Regions from separate parts of the Nocardia sp. NPDC052566 genome, predicted to be linked through region 1. Evidence: riboswitches for the same ligand, from Rfam matches in the RefSeq annotation. Region 1 holds a riboswitch; the other holds the start of a gene.
What was found. A riboswitch is a leader RNA that binds a small molecule or an ion and turns the genes downstream of it on or off. The one in region 1 is predicted to bind magnesium.

Region 1 (11,193 bases):
TGCCCGAGCCGGATTTGCCCAGCAGCGCGACGATTTCACCTTCGCGCAGTTCCAAGGAGACGTCGGCGAGCACGGGCAGCTGCTCGCCCGCCGGGTTGGTGAAGTTCTTGGTCACACGATCGACCGTGATGATCGGGGATGTCATCAGCGAATATCCTTTTCGCAGAGTTGATTACAGGAGGGCATAGCGGCGCTCGGCGTGCCGTTGCAGCCGCCGCCAGACGAGCCGGTTGATGGCCACCGTCACCACGCTCATCACCACCGTGCCGAGCAGCACCTTCGCGAAGACGCCGTCCGAGGTGGCAGTGGTGATGTACGCGCCGAGGCCATAGGCCTCCAGGTGGGTGCCGCCGGAGTCGACCACCTCGCCGACCAGCGTCGCGTTCCACGCGCCGCCGAACGCGGTGATCGCGCCGGTCACGTAGCCGGGCACGATGGCGGGCAGGATCAGTGTCCGCCAGCGCAGCCATCCGCGAATACCCAAGTCGCTCGCGGCTTCTCGCAGATCGGTCGGTATCTGCTCGGCCGCGGCGATCACGTTGAACAGGATGTACCACTGGGCGCCGAGCGCCATCAACACGACGCCGCCGACGTTGAGCGTGATCCCGGTGAAGGTCAGCGCCGCGATCACGAAGATGTACAGGAACTGGGCGGGGAAGCTCGCCATCACCTGGACGACGGGTTGGGCGAACCGGCAGATCCGCGGATTCATCCCGATCCACACGCCGACCGGCACCCACACGATCGTCGATACGATCAGCAGCACGATCACCCGGCTCAGGCTGACCAGCCCCATCAGCGTCGCCGGCCCGAACTCGGCGAAGCCGACGGTGCGGTCGAAATACGTTGCCAGCGTCCAGATCAGCCAGCCGAGCGCGGCAAACAACGTCGCGAAGAACACCACGTCGCCGAGCGTGGCGCTGCGCTCCCGGTAGGCGTCGCGGGTGCTGCGGCCGAGAATCCGCATGGCGCGGTCGATTCGGTCGGCGACCGGCCGCAGGAGGCCGGCGGCCCTGGCAGGCACCGTGCTGCGCCGTAGTAGGTCGAGCACGAGACTGCGTGGTGCGACCGCACTTTCGCATTGCTCCACCCGGAATCGCTGCGACCACGCGGTCAGTGGCCGCCAGAACAGCACATTGACCGCCACGATGGTCGCGATCATCACCAGCGCGCCCAGCAGCAGCCTGCCGACCTGCGCGTCGGCGGTGGCGGCCGCGATGAAGCTGCCCATCCCCGGTAGCGCGTGCTCGCCACCCGCGATCGTGATGACCTCGGAGGAGGCGAGCATGAACCAGGCGCCGCCGAAGCTCATCATCCCGTTCCAGATCATCGGCACCATCGCGGTCGGCACCTCGAGCTGCCAGAACCGCTGCCAGCGGGTGAGCCGCATCAGCCGGGCCGCCTCGTCGAACTCGCGCGGCATATTGCGCAGGGACTGGTAGTACGCGAACGTCATATTCCACGCCTGCGCGGTGAAGATGGCGAAGATACACGCGGCCTCGGCGCCCAGATACGAACCAGGGAAGAGGCCGACGAACAGTGCCACCGTGATCGATACCAGGGCGAGCACCGGCACCGACTGTAAGACGTCGACCATCGGCACCAGCACCTTCTCCGCGCGCCGTGAACGGGCGGCCCACTGGCCGACGACGAAGGTGAAGGCGATGGAGGCGGCGAGCCCGAGGAACATGCGCAGCGTGGTGCGGGCCGCGTAGTAGGGCAGATTCGCGGGGTCGGTGGATATCGCCTCGCCGCCGGAATCCGGCGTCCACGGCACCGCCATATCGTGGAAGAGCTTCAGTACCAGTGCGATCAGCGGCACCGCGGCACCGATCAACAGGTAATCCGCTGGGCGCAGCCGTCTTTCGGCACGATGAATCGCGAAGGTCATGGTGGCGACTACTTCTCGGTGGCCGGCGGGGCGGTCATGGTGTTGTAGAAGTGGATGGCGGCGGCGATCACCGCGGGCACCCCGATGATCAGGTTGAACACCAGCACGCCGAGTGCGGCGCCCGCGGTGCCGGTGGCGATGCAGCCGCCGATGGCGAGCGGGACCGAGAGCGCGCCGAAGGTGGTCACGGCGCCCGCGCCGCCACCGAAGAGGGCGCCGAGCAGGCAACCCACCGGCAGCCCGATGATGGCGCCCAGCAACGTGCCCGCCGCCAATGCGACGGTGAGTTCGTTGTTGGCGTTGCCCATCGCGGTGTTGAGCCGGTCCTCGAAGCTGTCGGCCGGTGCCGAAACATGCTGTGCGCGTTCGGGTCGCGGTGTCAGGGTGGCGGTGTTGCCGTCGATGGCCGCATCGATCGGATAGGCGGTGTTCTGGTAGGTGATCGTCAATGGGACGCCGCCGACGACGGTGCCGCGCGGGTCGACGATCTGCAGCTGGTGGTCGGTCACCCGCAGGGCGCCGCGGTCGGTGCGCAGTTGCAGCGCGTGCTCGACGGGCCGCAACTCGGTGCGGAGGTGCTGCGCGTCCTGTGGTTCCGCGGGCGCGGCGGCGGAACCGCCGATGACGGCCGCGACGGTGAGCGCGACGGCAGCGGTGATCGATCGAATTCTCATGGAATTACGTCTCCTCATCATGCTTTCCCGTAGTTCCGGGCAGCATTGATTACCGCCGGTGTGCGATCGGCACGGCGGTACGTCGAATAGTGATGTGTCAGTTTCGCGGCGCGTCAGAACTCGCCGGGAATGATTGCGTGAACGACTACTCGGACTCCGGTATTCGCCCACGCGAAAACGCCACGCGCCGAAGGTAGCTCAGGCGGCGACCGTGCGGTGCGAGGTGAATTCGATGGCGTCTATCGGCCGGTCCGGCGGTGCGGAGGCCGGTCCGGGGAGCCCGGACTGTCATGGGGATCCATCTAGCTGCCCCGACCTCCTCACACTGTGCGAACGCGAATGCCGACCGTGCACACGGGGCGACCCGGCCCACGCGGGGAACCGGAAAACACCCCTCTCGTCAGAGTTTTGGCACTGCACGACGTGTTCCGGAAATCGGAAAGCCACTTTGGATAACCCCTTGATCCGGAGATATCTGTCCTAACCTTGGGCGTCTCTCGACGTCGTCAGATCAGTGGCCTATGTTCGTGCAGGAGCCTCGCCTATCGAGGTGCGCTGCCCACGCTAGGGACCGTGTCCGCAAAAGTCAACCCGCCGTCCCCGTTGCGATGTGAGACCGTCCATCTGTTCCGCGAAAGCCTTTGCCGCACAATCGTAATTCCGCGCAACCGAGACACGTTCGTCGATGCGCCGGTCGGTCACCGATCCAGGATGTGGGGCAGGCCTGCGCGGTAGCGGTCGCGGTCGAGCTGCTGGAGTGGTTCTAATGCGGGTGCTTCCCAGAGGGGGTAGATCGGGACGCGGGGCGATGGATCGCCCGCGGCGTCGAGGACGGCGTTCGCCGCGCGCCGGCCTGATTCGTTCGCCCCCTCCATGGTCGCCAGGTCGATGTTCGTCCGCACGTGATCGCCGCCGAGGAAGAGATTGGGAATCTCGGTGGCTGCGTCCGGGCGGTGTCGGTAGGAACCCGCGTGGTTGACCAGCAGGGGAGTCGCGTTGCCGATGCCGTCGCTGGTCCAGGTGATGCCGGGATCCAGATGCCAACGGAGCAGATCCGCATCGCGAATGATCTGGGCGCCACCGCGATTCAAGCCTCGCCTCAGCTGCTCCCATACCTCCTTCGCGATCTCCTCTCGGCTGCATTCCTTGGCTGTTCTGCCGAACAGGATGCCGGGCGCGTCCCATGCGGAGATGTCGACCGAAAGGCATTCCCGCACTGAGCCGTCGCCGTAGCGCGCCGCGAAATCGACTTGCCAAGAAGAGGATTGGAAGATCGCGGTGAGTGCCCACGGTGATCCGAGGATCGCGATGTGCCCGGACGGCAACTCCGGTTCTCGCCCGAGGAAGAACTGCATCCCTGCCATCCAGTCGTCGTCGAGGTGCCGGATGCCTTCGAGGCTGGGCGCGGCGTCGAGGAGCGCCGCGTCGAGCAGGAGTTTCAGCCGATCGAGGGGAATCGCCACGACGTACCAGTCGGCGGTCACCTCGCTGGTCGCGTCCCCTGCGGCGGTCATCGATGCCGAGGCGATGAGCCCATCGCGCACGTGCAGCGCACGCAGCCCACAGCCCATGACGAACGAGACGCCGCGGCTGCGAAGATAGGTCACCCAGGGATCTATCCAGGCTTCGTTCGTCGGTAGGTTCAGCACGCGGTCTGCGCCACCGGTGATCGGGTTTCCGGAATACTGCGGGATGAGCCCGGTGGACGCGGTCAGCAATGCCACCCCGATCTGTCCGACGGTTCGTGCCGACACTGTGTCGGCTTTGGCGGCGATGGTGGTCCTGGTGGCGGCGTGACTGAGGAGTCGGTAGCGCTCCGATTTCCCCTCGGCCCCGACGAACTCCATCCAGGACTGGTTCTCCCATTGGCCGAGACGGCGTTCTCGGCAGCTGGTAGCCATGACCGCGATGCGCGAGGCGAAGTAGGTGACCTCGGCGGTGGGGATGTCGCGCATACCGTGAAAAACCGTGGCCACGGCATTCTGGAAATTCTGCGCCGTTGCGAGCATGTCGGGATGCTCCACCAGGTTCTGGATGCCGCCGGGAAGTAAGACCGGCGCGTAGTCGGGACTGTCGAATGCCACCATCAGGCTGTCGATCGCGACCAGATGCGAATCCTTCACATTCCCGCGGTCGGCCAACGGAATTCGCGCCATCGTGTCCGGAACGTGTTGGTAGCACCCGGGAAAGAAACGAAACCCGTGCTCGCCGGGAAGATCCAGTCGTCCGCCGGACCCCGTGCCGGGTACCGGCAAACTCCGAGCCTTCCCGCCGAGGAAAGCGGGTTCGTAGACGGTAACCCGGTAGCCGCGCTCGATCAGTTCGTGAGCCGCCGCGAGCCCCGCCATGCCGCCGCCGAATACGGCGACATCCCGGCCGCCGCCGCGGCGCGGCACCGCCTGCGCGGGCGCTCCGAGAACAGCGGCGCCGAGCCCGGTGACCGCGGCAACAGAGATCCCGAGCGCACTCCGTCGCGACAGCATCAGGTTGTCGAATATTCCGAGTTCGATGTCATCGAGCCGCTCTGCTCCCGTCCTGTCGCTGCCACCCGAAACGAGCGCTGAGGAACGTGCCGCGAACCGCGATCACTCTACGTGGTCATGGTCCCGCCGCGCTCCCGGCCGCGCTCCCGGGCACGGCCGACCCGATGACCGCCGACATCGAACCAGCAGGACCTGGACCACGGATTACCTACCTGGCACGACTACATCGACCAGCGCAGCACCCCGCAGCAGCTCCCCACCGAGCAATTACGCCTGCTCTGACCGCACCTCAGCGGCCCGCAGCCGCCTCCGGACCGGCTATGCCCCACAAGCCCATCGAGGGACTTGCCGCGACGCCGTCGAGCATGGTGAATTGGCGGAGACCGAACGCGTCCATCAGTGTGCTGGGGGTAGGCGATGCGTGAACGAATCGTTGAGCAGGTAGCCGATCTTCTTATTTCGCGGCGGCCGCCGCATCCGCTGCGGGTAGCGGTCGACGGGATCACCGCCGCGGGAAAGACGACATGGGCACGAGAACTGGTCGATGCGGTCCGTGCCCGCGGTCGCCATGGTGTCCATCTGAGTATGGATGGATACCACCATCGCCGTGCCCACCGATACCGGCAAGGACGCGGGTCCGCGGTCGGCTACTACGAGGACGCTTACGATTTCGACTCTTTCGCCCGCCATGTCCTGGTTCCACTGGGGCCGGGCGGAGACCGCTGCTACCGGACACAGGTGATGGACCTGGCTAGCGACCTACCGGTGGACGATGACTACGAGCGAGCGGAACGCGACGCCATCGTGGTCGTGGACGGTAGCTTTCTGCAACGCGATATTCGTGGTCTGTGGGATGTTGTCGTCTTCGTGGACACCAGCTTCGAACTCGCCCGCGATCGCGGATCGCGCCGGGACGCAGAGCTTCTCGGCGGGATCGACAAAGCCGCCGCGGCCTTCGATACCCGATATCACGCAGCGAGCCGGATGTATCTCGACCAGGTTCGACCGGCCGAGGCGGCGGACATCGTGATCGGCAACGACGATCCGGCCCTGCCGGTACTGCGTATCCGGCGCCGAGGCCGCGACTGAACGCAGGACTCGGCACCGAGGCGGGACAACTCGGCTCACGCCTGGGCCGCGGTGTCCGCACGGGCCGCGGTTCGCTTGCGCCGCGACCGCCGCACGACAAAGGCCACAAGGACTACGACGACGGCGACCGCGAGCGCGACATCCGCCAAGGCCAGTCGAGTGCCGAGCAGCCAGACCAGCCGCCCCCAGTAATCGCACGGCCCTACGTCTGCGGGAATCGAAGCACATCCCTTGGGTCGCCGTGCCGTCCAGGCCAGTGGGGTGAAAGTTGCCGGACGTGGCCTGCTCGCTCAGGTGACCCGTGCGGCCACTAAGGTCTCGAAGGTATAGGGCCGCAGGCCATCGGTACGGCTGGCGAAGTATCGCTGCTGGAGGTCTGCACGTGTGGGATGGTCCACGACCTTCAGCCCGCACCGGCTGATCAGCCTCTCGATCTCGGATACGGGCCAGCCTGGCTGAAGAGGTTCGCCGACAGAAGCCGCGATCGGCGTGTAGATACGGGCGAATTCCGTCCCCACGTCGTCGAGCGCGCAGTCCTCGGCCCGGTAGGAGAACACCACCTCAGACCCGGGAGCAGCCGCCGCGATCATGCGCAACCCCGACTCGATCGCCTGTGCCGTCAGATAGGGGGCGACGCCCGTCCAGCAGAAGATCGCCGGCTGCGCCCAGTCGAACCCGGCCTGGCCCAGAGCATCCTGAACCGGTCCGGCCTCGAAATCAGCCGGCACGAATACCTGCGAGTCGCTGAGCGGCAGGCCGAGCTGCCTGACCCGCTCGAGCTTCCATGCCTGGGAGGCGGGGTGATCAACCTCGAACACCGTCAGCGAGCCGAGCAGATCCGGCCGCCGCCACGCGAACGAGTCGAGCCCCGCGCCAAGAATCACGTACTGCGTGAAGGCGCCGGCAGCCAGCCGGTCCTCGGCGTACCGGCTGCGGGTGCAGACAGCCGCGCGGGATTCGCGACGGACCGGGACGGGGAACAGCGGATCGAACTGGTCTCGCAGCTGTCGCCATACCGGGCCGACAAGCACCAGGGCCAGCACATCGTCGAGTACCCACGGCGACGCCGTCTCCAGGCGAAACAATCCACGCGACACGGCCGCAAACATCGCCGTCCTGCTCGGCGCGCTTTCCATGCATTCCTCCTCGCGGGCCAGAACCCAGCATGCCGACCACGCTCGCCCACTCTGCGCACTTCACAGGACGCGCCTGAAGCGCCCTGACGGCCATAGCCAGATCGCCTGGCCGTCAACGCAGCTGACCATTGCTGGATCTCTCAGCGTATCGCAGGACGAATGCCGTAGTGCGGCAACGGATTAGAGTGGACGAACATCCGGCATGCGCGGACAGAGCCCGGCCTTGTGGTGCCGTTCCTGGTTCCTGCGGTGTCGGTGGAGATGGTGTCGTTGGATGCCGGGCTATCGAGAAACGCCGCGTGATTCATCCTGAGAACGAATGGCTCCGAATGCGATCTAACGTATGGTCGCATACGGAATGCTCCCCGCGCCGCGATTCTGCTGTGCCGCCTGAGGGCTGGCCAGCCAGCGATAGGCGCTCTTTTCGAGTACTCGCATACTCAGGTTCTCGACCGCTTTCGCGAAGATACTGTCCTCATGGCCGATTCAGCACCCCGCCCAGTCCATGTCGCCGAGGCACGGTCACGCCTCGCTTGGCCTGTTCGATGGGATGCCGTGGCAACGCTGGCTGCGGCGATAGATCACGAACCCGCCGAGCTCGCAGATTACCCGCTACTAGCTGTTCATCGCGTTTTGGATCGCCTCGCAGCGATGGCGTTCGACGCCGCGGATGGGGTGTCCGGAGCGCCCGCCGCCTTCGCTGAAGCTGTCACCGAGTTGTGCAGGGTGGTAACGGATTCGGCTCCAAGCGCACCCGACGACGACTCGCTGCCGCTGGGCGACCCGTTGCCTCCGACCCCCGACTCGGCGACCCCGGACACTCTTATCGATCACGACGGTGTGAACATCCTGGTAGATCTCGCATTTCGGTTTGCGGGACGTGCGGGCGCAAACGTGATCCGGCAGCTTTCGGACGCCGCGACCTTCGCCGAATGCCAACTGCCGAACCTCGGTTCCCATCAAGACCTGGAGTCGACCGCATCGATACTGCTCGACTCTGCGAGGATGGAGAAGGATCGGGAAGCGGATTCGCCCGCGACTGGTGTCGCGGATTCAAAGGGCTTGTCTATGAACGAGTTTGGCGACATTGTCGGTCTCGTTCGGGCTGCGCCGAGTCAATGCAGCCGTTTGTTCTTGAAGGTGGACGATGACGACCTTGTCAGAAACCCGCCGCCACAGGGACCGGCTCCGTCCATTGCCGGTATCCAGAGTGTGACGCTGGAGCCGCCGTGCGGCGCTGCTGCGATCATGACGATTCACGGACATGGGTTCGGCACCGCACCTGCAGGCGGTATCCGGGTGCTGGTCGCAACCTGGGACCCGGTTTTGCGCGCGGTGTACCGACCTGTAGCTGTGTCGAGCTGGTCGGATACTACGGTGGTCGTCGCGTCGCTTCCCGCGAACCTCGTCTCCGGCGCGGTGGCATTCGCGGATCCAGCATTCATCGGTAAGTACAACGAGTGGGTTGACGGCCGCAATCGTCGAGTCGCGGCAGCGATGCACGGTGCAGGTTGCCCGGGCCGATGGCAGGCCGAAATACCCTACTCGGCAACACCTTCCGCTACCCCCGCGACAAGTTACACCGCCGGCTCGCCGCATATCACCGCCGACGTAGCCCCTACGATCGGTACTCCTGTGCAGTGGAACGCCCGCACCCTGCACCTACAGACCGGCCAGGAATTCAAGGTGAGCTGGCAGTCTTATGGCGCCGAAACTGTCGTGCTTCGCGCGCTTGACTCCGGCGCCGCAACGATCCTCGCCGCCGCGGGCCATACCGAGTCCGTTGTGCTCGATTCAACCGGACAAATCATCCTGGCAACCGCCACCAACCCGATTCGTGGCACTTTCGGTGTCGACGCCGAAAATCGCTGCGCCACTGTTCGTGCGACCGTGGGGGTGATGGTCACCGGTCCAGCACTTCAGCCCGCGTCGGTGACTGTGTATCAGGCAGTTGCCGGTGGCGATGTAGAGGTTGGCCTTCAGGGAACAACCGAAGTATTGAATCCATCATCCGGCCCCTCGATTCCCCTGGTCGCGGACAAGCGCAGTGTGGCGGTGATCGACTGGTGGCCCGCGTTGCCCCAAATGCCGCCCGGGGAGACACTGACCGCGCGCGCCACTCTCAAAGTCAGTGGTCCGCTGATCGCTTTTCCCGGGGTGACACTGCGTCCCAGTGTGTCGACTGCCGACCCCGCGCCGCTGGACAAAACGCTCGAACTTCAGTCGGGGCCGGGGTTCTCGTCATTGACCGCCTATCGCCAATGGCTCGCTGCGGGTAACGATCCGCACACTTTCAACGTGGTCCTACCTCCTCAGGTCTGCCAGGGCGGGGTAATCGTGGGACCGGGTGTCCAGGGCTGGACGCTACTCGAGGCCACGGTGGAGGTCAGTAGCCAGGATGGGCCGACCTGGACCCTGAGCCCCGGGAACAATGTCACGTTCCATCCCCGCAGACGAGTGCGGATTCGCTACCGTGCTTTTGGATTGCCCGCCACCGCCGACGCGGCCGCGGTACCTGCGCCCACCGACGAGGTGTGCCGAGCAGGACTGCGCGCCGCCGCCAGCATCCTTCCCATACCTGACCCGGAGATCGTCACTCTGCCTGGCTCGCCGACCCAGAACAATGGTCACCTCATCGAAGACCTGATCGCCGAACGCGGCGGCACTGAAACCCCAGCATGGCGGGATGAGATCTGGCTGGTTGTCGGCCCGCTCTCCCCTACAGGAGGGTTCGCCCCAGGCCCCTGGGTGGGTTCCTCGGACGCCACCGCCCGGACCCTCGCGCACGAAATGTCCCACCTGTTCGGTCAAAACCATCTGGCACTCTGTGGAATCGTCGGCGATGACCCCGCGTCATTCCCGAACCGCGGCAATGTGGGTGTGCCCGGTTTCGATATGTGGAACAACGGTTTTGTGCAGAACGCCCTCGACATCATGGTCCGCACCTATTGCCCAGAACCCACCTGGCCCAGCCCGGAACGCTGGCGCCGAGTTTTCTTGAAGGTTGGTCGAAAATGAGCACTGTGCGCATTACAGGCACCGTCCACCAGGACGGCCGCTTCATCGCCGGCTGGTGGCACACCACAAGCGACATCGTCGAGGCGATCAGCGAACCGGATACCGGCTGGGCGGCCATTGCGGTAGATAGCACCGGGCGAGTCCTCGAATTCGCCCCGGCCACACTCGAGACTGTTCCGGTCTGCAGACGCGACGGCGATTCCACCGCCCGCTTGACGGCGATGCTGCCATTGGTGGAGGAGACAGCATCGATCGCGGTGGTGCACGATGATGTCGAGGTGTTCCGTCGCGAGGTCCCCCCGCCTGCGACGGTAAGCCTGGATCTCACCGCTGTGCGTGGGAAGACGTCGCGTCGCAGCCTTATCGAGATCCCGGTGCAGATCGACCGCGCCGAACCTCCACCTGGTGCACATCTGATTGCTCGGTTGGAGGCACCTGATTCTGGTTGTCCGGCCATGCCGCTGCCACTTGTCGACGTCGGCGCGGGCGAGCCTCCGGTGGTGAGGTTCGATCTCGCTGAACTCCCTTCCGCGGACCGTTATCGGCTGACGGTGAGCTACAGCGACGGTGTTCGTACCGTGACTGTGACCAGCCCCGCCCTGCAGGTCGAGCAACGACCGGCTTCGCCAGAGATCTCGGTCCCCGATACACGCACGGTCCGATATGACGACGAGCTCCTTGTGCTGGAAGGACGGATCAACGGCGACGCCGACCCCGCCGCGTTGCGATGGCTGATCGACAACGAAACCGTCGGGCACGGGCCGGTCGCACACGTTGCCTGCCTCAGCGCCGGCGAGCACACCGTGTCGCTACAGCTCGGCGGCGAACGCCATCAGATCGAGATCACGGTTCGTCCTGCGCCCGAGTTACCGGTACAGCGACCCTCGCACTGGGAACCGCCG
Region 2 (11,193 bases), on a different contig from region 1:
ACTTTGGGATCCTGAGAGCACCGTGACGACTGGATGGTGAAGCCTTATGCGAATCGCGGAAATCTTGCGCAGAAAAGGCAGCGACGTGGCCACGGTCGCGCCCGAGACGACGGTGCGCGACCTGCTCCGCGTGCTGGCCGAGCACAATATCGGCGCGGTGATCGTCTCGGCCGACGGCACGACGATCGCGGGCATCGTCTCGGAGCGCGATGTGGTGCGCAGCCTGCTCGCCAAGGGCACCGGACTACTCGAGCTGCCGGTCGCCGAGATCATGACCGCCGCCGTGCACACCTGCGCACCCGAGGACCGAGTGGACGGGTTGCGGCGCACCATGACCGAACATCGCATCCGGCATCTGCCCGTGGTGCGCGACGACAAGCTGGTCGGCATCGTCAGCATCGGCGATGTGGTCAAGAGCGCCATCTCCGAGCTGGCCACCGAGCGCCAGCATCTCGTCGATTACGTGCAGGGCCGCCAGTATTAGCCGAGGTCGGCCGAGAGCCAGTGCTCGGGGCGCAGGTACACCGCGACCTGCGGGCCGAATGCCTCCGCCTGCTTCAGGTATTGCCGCATCCGGTCGCCCTCGAGGTAGCGGCCGACCATCTCGAGATGCATCGCCTCGGTCATCGGCTCGACCCGGGAGACCGGGCCTTCGACCGTGACGTACCGGACGGTCGGTTCAACAACGTCCACCATCAGGCTGAAGCGGCCTGCCGCCTGGATGAGCCGCATCTTGCGGGTGTCCGGCCCGGTCAGCACCCAGGGCTCCGAACCGGGTTCGTACTGGTACCAGATGGGCAGCGTGAGCGGGGCGCGATCGGGGCCCGCGGCGACGGATAGGGCCGCGACATGCGGCCGAGCGAGAAACTCCTGGCGTTCTTCGAGGGTCAATGGCATGACCTCCACCCTATTCATCCCAAAGGCGTTGTCCACGAGAAACCTTCGAACACCTTACGAAATGTGCGTATCGTTGGTGGCGTCCAGCGCGTTCTCCTCGGGAGGGAGCGTCAACGTTGCAAGCGGTCACGCGGCTACCGACCGAGTTGTTCCCCGCGCTGGCCGCTGCCACCGAGGTCTATCTGGACAGCGCGGCCACCACGCAGAAGCCGCGACCGGTGATCGAGACCATCCATCGCTATCACAGCGTGCGCACCGCCAACGCCGGACGCGGCACCTACCCCTGGGCCACCGGGCTCACCGCCCAGTTGGCGCGGGTGCGGGCGCGCACCGCGACCTTCCTCGGCGCCGAGCATCCGGACGAGATCGTCTTCACTTCCGGCGCCACCGCGGCGCTCAACGCCGTCGCGCTCTCCTGGGGCCTCGCGAATCTGGGTGATGGCGACGAAATCCTGTACAGCCCAACCGATCACGCGTCCAACGTGCTGCCGTGGCGGCAGCTGCGCCGCCAGCTCGCGCGGTTCGGGCGCCGGATCGACCTGGTGCCGTATCGCACGACCCGCACCGGCGAGGCCGACACCGCCGACATGCTGAGCAAGATCGGCCCGCGCACCCGGCTGATCACCACGAGCCATCTGCACCACGTCTACGGCGGGCTCACCACGCTCGAGGAGCTACGCGGCCGGCTGGACCCGGCGATCCTGCTGTGTTTCGACTGCAGTCAGAGCGGCGGGCACCTTCCCGTGGACGTCACCGTGCTCGGCGCGGATTTCGCGGTCTTCGCCGCGCACAAGATGCTCGGCGCGCCGGGCACCGGAATCCTCTACTGCCGCAGAAGGATTCACCCGGCGCTCGATCCGTTCCTGCCCGGCGGCAACTCCGGGACCGCGATGCCGGAGCTCCTGGAGGGCGGCACCCAGAACCTGCCCGGCATCCTGGCCCTGGGCAGCGCGCTGGAGGTGCTCGAATCGCTCGGCACGGCCGCGATCGCGGCGCACAACCGGGAGCTCACCCTGCGCCTGATCGACCGGCTACGCCCGGTGCCCGGCCTCGAGTTCCTACCGGGCCCGGCCTACGCGCCGTGCGAAATCGGTTACGGCATAGTCTCGTTCACCCTCGCCGGGATCTCGGCGGCCGATCTCGGTTTCGTACTCGCCGAATTCGGCTTCCTGGTCCGCACCGGCGCGCACTGCGTGCCCACCGACGATGGCGATCCCGGCATCGACTCGGTGCGGGTGAGCACGCACATCTACAACACCACCGACGAGATCGACCGGTTCTGCGCGTGTGTCATGCAGGTCGCCAAGGAGGTCACGTGACTATCGACGGCATCACCCCGCGCTACGACCGGCGCGCGGCATCCCGGGTACTGGCCGGGCTCGCCCAGCCAGGCCTGTTCGCCGCGCCGCCCGACCCCGGACCACCCCGCAGGATCGAATACACCAGCGCCGCACTGCGTACCGAGCCCAACAGCCATCTCACCTACTCCCAGCGGCTGTACCTGGAGCGGTTCATGCGACCGTGCCGCGACTACCAGGTCACCAGCGCCACCCACCGGATCGCCTGGACCGACAGCGACGGTATCCCCAATACCGGGCACTATCGCGCCGACGGGCTCGGACCGCTGGTACCGATCGCCGCGCGCGAGGCGACGCTGCTGCTCTGGCACGCGGTATCGGCGAACACCGCACTGGCCGACCGTATTTCGGCGCTCGGACCGCGCGAGCACGCGGTACTGACCGGCACCACCACCGACCACGAGCCGCTGGAGATCTTCCGCGTCGGCATCGAGGCGACCGGGCGGGCACTGGCCCAGCACGCGCTGCTGGCCAGGCAGACGCCGTACCGCAGCGCCGTCGAGTTCGGTACCGGCATGCACGATTCCGGGCTCTTCGCCGCCGTCGCCACCCGCTGGTACTGGGAGCTACAGGCCTCCACCTTTCGGCGCGGCATGATCCCGGTGACGCTGATCACCCAGCCCGACGGCACCGTGCGCTACTCCGCGGAAACCGTCGCGACCCTGCGCGCGATGAAGGACACCACCATCGAGGAGGCGCATACGGTGATGCGCAGAGCGGTGAACGTGGAGAAACTCAGCGTCGCCGACGCGATCGCCAAGTACCACGACGAACTCGACCTCATCTCCCGCCAGTACGCGCTGCTGCCCGCGGGCACCAGGCCGGCGTGCCTGGCCGCCATGCCGCACCATCTCGGCGGCGGACACTACAGCCTGTTGCCGCTGGTGGTGGACCGATTCGTCGCGCTGTACACCGAGATCGCCGGCAGTTGCCGGATCACCGAGGTGCGCACGGATCTCGACGCGCTGTCCGACGAGGCGGCCCGCGCCGAGGATCAGGTGTTCTACGTCCCGGATATGAACTGCAAGCACTGCGTGCGCACGATCACCGGCGTACTGGAATCGATGGGCATCGGCGTCGTCGAGATCGATCTGATCAGCAAGCGGGTGGTCGCCGAATTCCGCAGCCCGCGCAACCGGGCGCGCGCGTTCGAGGCGATCCGCGACGGCGGCTACAACCCCGTCGCCGAAAGACCGCATCAGACCCACGCGGTACGAGCTCAGGGCCCGGAGGCGGTAGCGGAGCGTGACCACGCAGGGCCCCGCGAGCACCGCCAATCCGGCACGGAATCCACGGTATGACCGCACCACACCCCGCGCTGCCCGCACGGATCCATCCGCTGGTGCGCGCCTACCTCGATACCCGCGACGCCGTCGACGAGACACTGATCCGGTTCGGCTCGCCGGTGCACCTGATCTTCCCGCAGGTGTACGCCGACAATCTGGAGCGGATGCGCGCGGTGCTGCGCCACCAGCTGCCCGGACATCGGATCTGCTACGCGCACAAGGTGAATCAGTCCCGTGCGCTGGTGCGCACCGCCGAGCACGCCGGCATCGCCATCGATGTCGCCTCGCCGCAGGAGCTGGCGAGTGCGATCGGCGCAGGCTTCGGTCCGATGCGCATCGAGGTCACCGGGCCGAAAGGCGAAGCGTTCCTGCGTGATCTGATCGACTGCGGCGTCACCGTCAACGTGGACAACCTGTGGGAGCTGCGCCGCATCGCCGAACTCGCCGGTGACCGCGCGAATGTTCCTGTACTGCTGCGGATCTCCGGATTCCCCGACTCCCCCGTGAGCCGATTCGGGGTGCCGCTGGCGCATGTCGACCGCGCCTTCGATCTGCTCACGGCCCATCGCGGCCGAATCAGGTTCCTCGGCTTCGCCTTTCACATCGATTCCGGGGAACCGGCGGAGCGGGTGCGGGCCTTCGACGCCTGCCTGGAACTGGTCGAGCGGGCGTACGGTCGCGGGCTGACGCCGTCGGTCCTCGATATCGGCGGCGGCTTCCGTCAGGTGTTCACCGCCGACGCGGACCGCTTCGACGGCTACGTGCGGGCGCTGCGCGAATCGCTTCTCGGCCACCGCGAGCCGATGAGCTGGGCGGACAACACCTTCGGCTATCACATCGACGACGGCGCGGTGCACGGCACGCCGGTATTCCACAAGTACGCCAATACGATTCCGGCCACGCGGATGCTGGCCGACCTGCTCACCGCGCCGCTGGAGCGGCACGGCGGGCGCACCATCGCGCAGGTCGCTGTGGACAACATGATCGAGATCTGGCTGGAGCCGGGCAAGTCGCTCGTCGACCACGCCGGAATCACCGTCGCCAGGGTCGAATTCGTCAAGGAGCTCGCCGACGGCACGGTGCTGGTCAACGTCGACCTCAGCCGCGACGCGGTGACCCCCGCCGATCAGGAGGTGATGGTCGATCCGCTGGTGCTGCCGAGCCCCGCGCACCGGCCCGGTCCGATCGGCGACGGCTCCGCACCGCACCGCGGCGCGGGCGACATCTTCCCCTGCCTGGCACCGGTGACCGAATCCGGTGCCGTCGGTGTGTATTTCGCCGGCCGACTCTGCCTGGAGCGCGACCTCATCACCAACCACAAGGTGTGGCTCGCGCAGCGCCCGCGCCCGGGCGATCTGGTGATTTTCCCCAATACCGCCGCCTATCACATGGATCTGTCCGCCGCCGCGGCCTCGATGCATCCGCTGCCCGCGAAACTCGCGGTGGTGCACCGTGCGGGCAGCTTCCAGGTGTATCGCGACAACGACTACGAGCCGCTGATCCCGGTCGGGGTGCCGCCGCCGCGCAGGCTGCCCTCGCGCAGGCCACCGCTGCGCAGGCCACCGCAGCGCTGGCCGGTCCGGCCCGACAGCGCCGGGGCGCCGTGATGCGCTACGACCACATCACCGAACTCATCGGCAACACACCGCTGCTGCGGCTCGATCCGGCGGTGCACGGGCTCGACCACGTCGAGCTGTACGCGAAGCTGGAGTCCGCCAACCCTTTCGGCTCGGTCAAGGACCGGGTGGCCTGGGGCATGATCCGCGACGAACTCGACGCGATCCTGGCCGGGGGCCAGACGCTGATCGAGGCGTCGAGCGGCAATACCGCCAAGGCGCTGCGGATCCTCGGCGCGGTCTACGGCGTCGGCCTGCGCGCGGTGACCAACCGCATCAAGGTCGCCGAGGTGCGTAAGCTGCTGCAGCTGTTCGAGACCGATATCGTCGAGCTGCCCGGCCTTTCCGAATGCCCTGACCCGACAACGCCGAACGATGTGTACTCGGTCATCGAGGCGACCATGGCCAAGCAGCCCGGCATCTACCGCCATCTGTCGCAGTACACCAACGAGAAGAACATCGAGGCGCATTATCATGGCACCGGGCGCGAGATCCACGACGACCTCTCCGTCGACGGCACCGGCCGGGTCGACTACCTGATCGGCGGCCTCGGCACCACCGGCTCCACCCGCGGCGCCGCCACCTACCTGCGCAAGCACAATCCCGAATTGCGCACCATCGCCGTGGTTTCCGAACGCTCGGACTTCATTCCGGGCATCCGCTCGGAGCACGAGATGTGGGATGTCGGGCTGTTCCAGCCGGACTTCTACGACCGGATCGTCACGGTCGCGGCGGGCCGCGCGGTGGACGCGACCATGGCGCTGGCCAACGGGTACGGCATCCTGGCCGGTCCGACCAGCGGCGCGGGCTATGTCGCGGCGCTGGATACCCTCGGCGCCCTTGATCTTTCGCAGCGCCCGGCCGACGACCCGATCGTCGCGGTGCTGATCGTCTGCGACCGGCTCGAACCGTATCTGTCCTATCTCGAGAAGCGCAGGCCCGACCTGTTCGGCCGCGCCGAACGCCGCGACAAGCCGACCGCCGCCGACCTCGACGCGACGCCGCGGCTGTCCCCCGGGGAACTCGCCGAACTCGATCGCACCGGCAGGCCGACCATCGTCGACACCCGCGGCGCCATGGCCTACCGGATCGGGCACGTGCCCGGCGCGCTCAATATCCGCGACGATCAGCTCGACGAGATGTTCGGTAGCGGCGTGCCGTTCCCCCGGTCCCGGCCGGTGGTGTTCGTCTGCCCGGTGGGCGAGCTGTCCGTGCGCTTCGCCGCCCTGGCCCGGCGGGCGGGCTACGACGCGGCAAGCCTGGCCGGCGGCGTCGTCGCGTGGCGTGATGCCGGATTGCCGCTGGAAAGCGGTGTGTGAGCTCTAGTTTCGAATTCCTCGCGTGTCGTGCCCGCAGGTCGCGCAGACTTCGTGCTAGCGCACTTTCGTGCTGCGCGCTGTCCGCTACCTTGCGAAAGAGATGGTCCATCATGATGTTCCGGTCGAAGTCGACGTTCGCCGCGGGGCTCACCGCGTGCGGCGCAATGGGCGCCGCGCTGGTGCTCACCGCCCCGGCCGCCCCGGCCGCCGTCACCTCGGTCAGCCTCGCCTCGGGGCTGAGCTTCGGCAGCTCCACCTCCTACGGCACCGGCTGCTCCTACACCGCCACCGCGCAGGCGACCCCCGGCGATATCGTCGGATTCTTCGATCCGGCGGGCACCTTCGATCCCGGCGGATGGCAGACCGTCGGCGCGTCCGGCAGCGTCACCGCGAAATGGACACCGTCCACCACGGGCAAGCACAACGTCTACGCGGTCCGCAGCAGCGGTGAATACGTCTCCACCACCGCGACCGTCGGCAACGGACTCAACCTCGGCTTCGCCTGCGTGGTCGTGTCCTGATCCGCCGTCGGCACGGTGCCGGTGCCCGGCCGCGCCCCGCCGCGGCACCGGCGCGACGGCGAATCGCGGGACGCATACGGCCACGCACTACTGTGGTTCCGTGCAGACAGGCCAGCAAGCAGACGACGATGCCGGTCCCCGCATCTGGGGCGGGACCACGCTCACCGAGCGCAGGGAAGCGCGCAGGACGGCGTTGCTCGAGGCCGCGCTCGACCTGATCGGCGAGTCCGGCGCGGGCGGGGTCACCATGCGCGCGGTCTGCCGCAGGGCCAATCTCACCGATCGCTACTTCTACGAGAGCTTCGCCAGCCGCGACGAACTGCTCGACGTGCTGTACCGCCAGGTCGCCGACGAATTCCTGGAGCCGATGACCGCGTTCGCGGCCACCGACGATCCCACCCGCGACCACATGCTCTCGCAGATCCTGGTCGACAAGGTGCTCGCCGATCCGCGCAAATCCCGGCTGTTCCTCGTCGAGCCGTACTCCAGCACCGGCCTCGGCCAGACCACCATCGCGGTGATGCCGGTGTTCACCCGGGTGATGCAGGATCACCTCTTCGCCCATATCGAGGATCCGGTGCGCCGCCGCCTGGCCGCGGTCACCATGGCCAGCGGTAACGCGGGCATGTTCTCGGCGTGGCTGAACGGGTCGCTGCGGGCCAGCCGCGACGAGATCATCGACCACTGCGTCGCCATGCTGACCGTCTACCGGTCACTCTATCGATCCTGAAGCCCGGCACAGTCGATTTGCCAACCCCGGCTTTCGGGTGTTTACTCGCTGACGCAAGGTGCCATCGTTCGCTGAGGCTCCTTCACGGATACAGGCCAGCGACCCCGAACGTCGAGAGACGCCCCGGGTCAGGACAGATCTCCCCGGCTTAAGGGGTGATCCCGATTGGCTCCCGATTCCCGGGTTCACGCCGTGAAGTGCCAAAGGTCTTACGAGGAGAGGTTCCGCCCGGCGTTTCACCGGATTCCTCAGGCATTCTCTGCGACGATCACCCATGGTGCTCGGCATTTGCCGCGCCCGCCCGACCGAAGGAGGTGAGCCGGATGCCCGGCGGTAACAGTCCCAAACCCCCGTTAGCCAACTATTCACCTGGCGAACCCTTCTCAGCCGATTCCGGAGTCCGACGCGCCCCGTAGCCTGCTGTTGATGGTGCGCCGTCCATATTCAGGGAGTGCGTGATGTCAACGGTAGAGATGATCCTGCGGCTGCTGGTCGGGGTCGGGCTCGGCGCGGCCATCGGCTTCGAGCGGCAATATCGGGCCCGCGGCGCGGGCCTGCGCACCAATGCGCTTGTCGCCGCCGGATCCACCCTGTTCGTGCTGCTGTCCGCACACGGATTCCACGGCGCCGACGCCGATCCCACCCGCGTGGCCGCCCAGATCGTTTCCGGTATCGGCTTTCTCGGCGCCGGCGTGATCATCCGCGACGGGCTCAACGTGCGCGGGCTGAATACCGCTGCGACACTGTGGTGTTCGGCCGCCGTCGGCGCGCTGGCCGGTGCGGGCATGCTCGATACCGCGCTGGCGGGCACCATCGTGGTCGTCCTGGTCAATATCGCGCTGCGCGCCGCGGGCCGCGCCGTGGACCGGCAGCCGACCGCGAGCGAGGAGCAGGCGGCGTCCTACATCTTCGTCGCCGTCACCAACGACGACAACGAGGCGCACGTGCGCGCGCTGCTCGTCCAGGCGTTGACCCGCACCGACTTCCGGCTCGTCTCCATCTCCAGCGCGAACACCGGCGTACCCGGCCGGGTCGAGGTGCGCGCCGAGCTGGTCGGCGATCAGCGCGACGATCGGCAGATGGAGTCGGCGGTGAGCAGGCTCAGCCTCGAGCCGTCGGTAACCAGTGTGGGCTGGCACATTTCGGTGACCGAGAACGCGAGCGGGGCCCAGGCATGACCGAGTCAGGGCCCGCAGGAGGCAGCTTGCGTAACCACGGAGGGCCCCTCGGGCATGCCAGGAAGGACACAGCATGACTCTGCTGCGCCCTTTTTCGCCCGCGCTCGACCGGCCGCGCACGCCGCGCGCCGATGTGCTGGTCTTCCTCGCCGCGGTGATCCTGATCTGGGTTGTGGTGCACGTCTCCAGCACCATCGCCGTGCCGTTCGACGAAACCACCGCTCCGGCAACGGTTTCCACCGAAACCAGCGAGCTGCCCTACTATGCGGCACGCTCGCTGCTGCGGATGTTCATCGCGCTCGGGCTGGCGCTGGCGTTCACCTTCGTCTATGCCACCGCGGCCGCCCGGCTGCGCCGGGCGCGGACGGTGCTGATTCCGGCGCTGGACATCCTGCAGTCGGTGCCGATCCTCGGCTTCCTGTCGATCACCGTCGCCGGGTTCATCGCGCTGTTCCCCGGTTCGCAGCTCGGCCTCGAATGCGCCTCCATCTTCGCGATCTTCACCTCGCAGGCATGGAACATCACCTTCGCCTTCTATCACAGCCTGATCAGCCAGCCGCGCGAGCTCGACGAGGCGGCGCGCAACCTGAGACTGTCACGCTGGCAGCGCTTCTGGCGGGTCGACGTGCCCAGCGGGATGATCCCGATGGTCTGGAACGGCATGATGAGCTTCGGCGGCGGCTGGTTCTTCCTGGTCGCCTCCGAGGCGATCAGCGTGAACAACCGCGAATTCGCGCTGCCCGGCATCGGCTCCTATGTGGCGACCGCGACCGCCGACAGCGATCTCGGCAAGGTGTTCCTCGCGATCGGCGTCATGATCGTCATGGTCGTCGGGGTCAACTTCCTGTTCTGGCGCCCGCTCACCGCGTGGGCCGAGCGCTTCCGGGTGGAGGATTCCGAGGCGGCCGAGGCGCCGCGCAGCATCGTGCTGAACCTGTTGCGGCGCTCGCATGTTCCACTGCTGCTCGGCAAGGTGTTCGGGCCGCTGGTCGCGCCGATCGATCGGGCGATGAGCGTCTTCGGGCTGGCCGAGCATCCGCTGCACACCTCGCCGGTGCGGCGGCGCGCGGGCGATGTGGTGTTCGCGGGCATCGTCACCATCGGCATCGCCTACGGCGCGTATCGCGTGCTCGCCTACATCCAGTCGACCGCCGGATTCGGCGAGGTGGCGCACGCGTTCGGGCTCGGCTTCCTGACGCTGCTCAGGGTGATCGCGCTACTGGTGCTCGCGACGCTGGTCTGGGTACCGATCGGCGTGTGGATCGGGTTGAACCCCAAGGTGTCCCGGCTCGCGCAGCCGGTGGTGCAGGTGCTCGCCAGCTTCCCGGCCAACTTCCTGTTCCCGTTCGTCACCGCCGCGCTGATCTGGAGCGGTGCGAGCCTGAACTGGGCGGGCACGCTGCTGATGGCGCTCGGCGCGCAGTGGTACATCCTGTTCAATGTCATCGCCGGGGCGAGCGCGGTGCCCAACGATCTGCGCGAGGCGGCCGCCAACCTGCGGCTGCCGCGAAAACTGTGGTGGCGCAGGCTGATACTGCCCGCCATCTTCCCCAGCTATGTGACCGGCGGCATCACCGCGGCGGGCGGTGCGTGGAACGCCTCCATCGTCTCCGAGGTGGTCCAGTACGGGCCGACCACACTGGTCGCCGCCGGTCTCGGCTCCTACATCGCCGAGGCGACCAAGGTCGGCGACTCGCCGCGCATCCTCATCGGCGTGCTGGTGATGAGCATCTACGTCGTCACCATCAACCGGTTGTTCTGGCGGCGGCTCTACGCCCTCGCGCAACGGCGGTACTCGCTGTGATCGCCCGCGCCGCAACTCGTTCGACAGGAGGTCTGTCATGACCGCATCCACCACCACCGGCGCCGTCCTGCTCGACCTCGCCGGCATCAGCAAGCGCTTCACCGGTGCGGCGGGCGATGAGCTGCGCGTGCTCGACGGCATCGATCTGCAGCTGCGCAGCGGCGAAATCGTCGCGCTGCTCGGCCGTTCCGGTTCGGGCAAGTCGACCCTGCTCCGCATCATCGCCGGGCTGATCGCGCCGTCGGGCGGCCACGTGCGCTACCGCGGCCGCGAGCTCAACGGCGCCAATCCCGGTGCGGCCCTTGTCTTCCAGTCCTTCGCGCTGATGCCGTGGCTGACCGTGCAGGACAACGTCGAGCTCGGACTGGCCGCACGCAACGTCGCACCCGCCGAGCGGCGCAAGCGCGCACTCGACGCCATCGACATGATCGGCCTCGACGGCTTCGAGAGCGCCTATCCCAAGGAGCTTTCCGGCGGCATGCGC

Region 2: it holds a riboswitch for magnesium, as region 1 does, so the genes downstream of both, ACIG5A_RS29040 (MgtC/SapB family protein) here and ACIG5A_RS05000 (hypothetical protein) in region 1, are expected to answer to the same signal.

Annotation. Positions count from the first base shown of each region.
Region 1 covers NZ_JBIUAF010000001.1:1,255,234-1,266,426, forward strand. The annotation lists gene ACIG5A_RS04990 (nitrate/sulfonate/bicarbonate ABC transporter ATP-binding protein) at 1-145, opposite strand, end outside; gene ACIG5A_RS04995 (ABC transporter permease) at 173-1,891, opposite strand; gene ACIG5A_RS05000 (hypothetical protein) at 1,900-2,565, opposite strand; M-box (ykoK) riboswitch at 2,951-3,122, opposite strand; gene ACIG5A_RS05005 (FAD-dependent oxidoreductase) at 3,264-5,048, opposite strand; gene ACIG5A_RS05010 (hypothetical protein) at 5,445-5,627, opposite strand; gene ACIG5A_RS05015 (hypothetical protein) at 5,586-6,137, shown strand; gene ACIG5A_RS05020 (class I SAM-dependent methyltransferase) at 6,428-7,273, opposite strand; gene ACIG5A_RS05025 (hypothetical protein) at 7,829-10,291, shown strand; gene ACIG5A_RS05030 (hypothetical protein) at 10,288-11,193, shown strand, end outside.
Region 2 covers NZ_JBIUAF010000005.1:891,747-902,939, reverse strand. The annotation lists gene ACIG5A_RS29080 (CBS domain-containing protein) at 47-484, shown strand; gene ACIG5A_RS29075 (pyridoxamine 5'-phosphate oxidase family protein) at 481-897, opposite strand; gene ACIG5A_RS29070 (aminotransferase class V-fold PLP-dependent enzyme) at 1,014-2,216, shown strand; gene ACIG5A_RS29065 (heavy-metal-associated domain-containing protein) at 2,213-3,556, shown strand; gene ACIG5A_RS29060 (alanine racemase) at 3,553-5,148, shown strand; gene ACIG5A_RS29055 (pyridoxal-phosphate dependent enzyme) at 5,148-6,476, shown strand; gene ACIG5A_RS29050 (hypothetical protein) at 6,587-6,997, shown strand; gene ACIG5A_RS29045 (TetR/AcrR family transcriptional regulator) at 7,098-7,727, shown strand; M-box (ykoK) riboswitch at 7,784-7,954, shown strand; gene ACIG5A_RS29040 (MgtC/SapB family protein) at 8,186-8,905, shown strand; gene ACIG5A_RS29035 (ABC transporter permease) at 8,979-10,709, shown strand; gene ACIG5A_RS29030 (nitrate/sulfonate/bicarbonate ABC transporter ATP-binding protein) at 10,747-11,193, shown strand, end outside.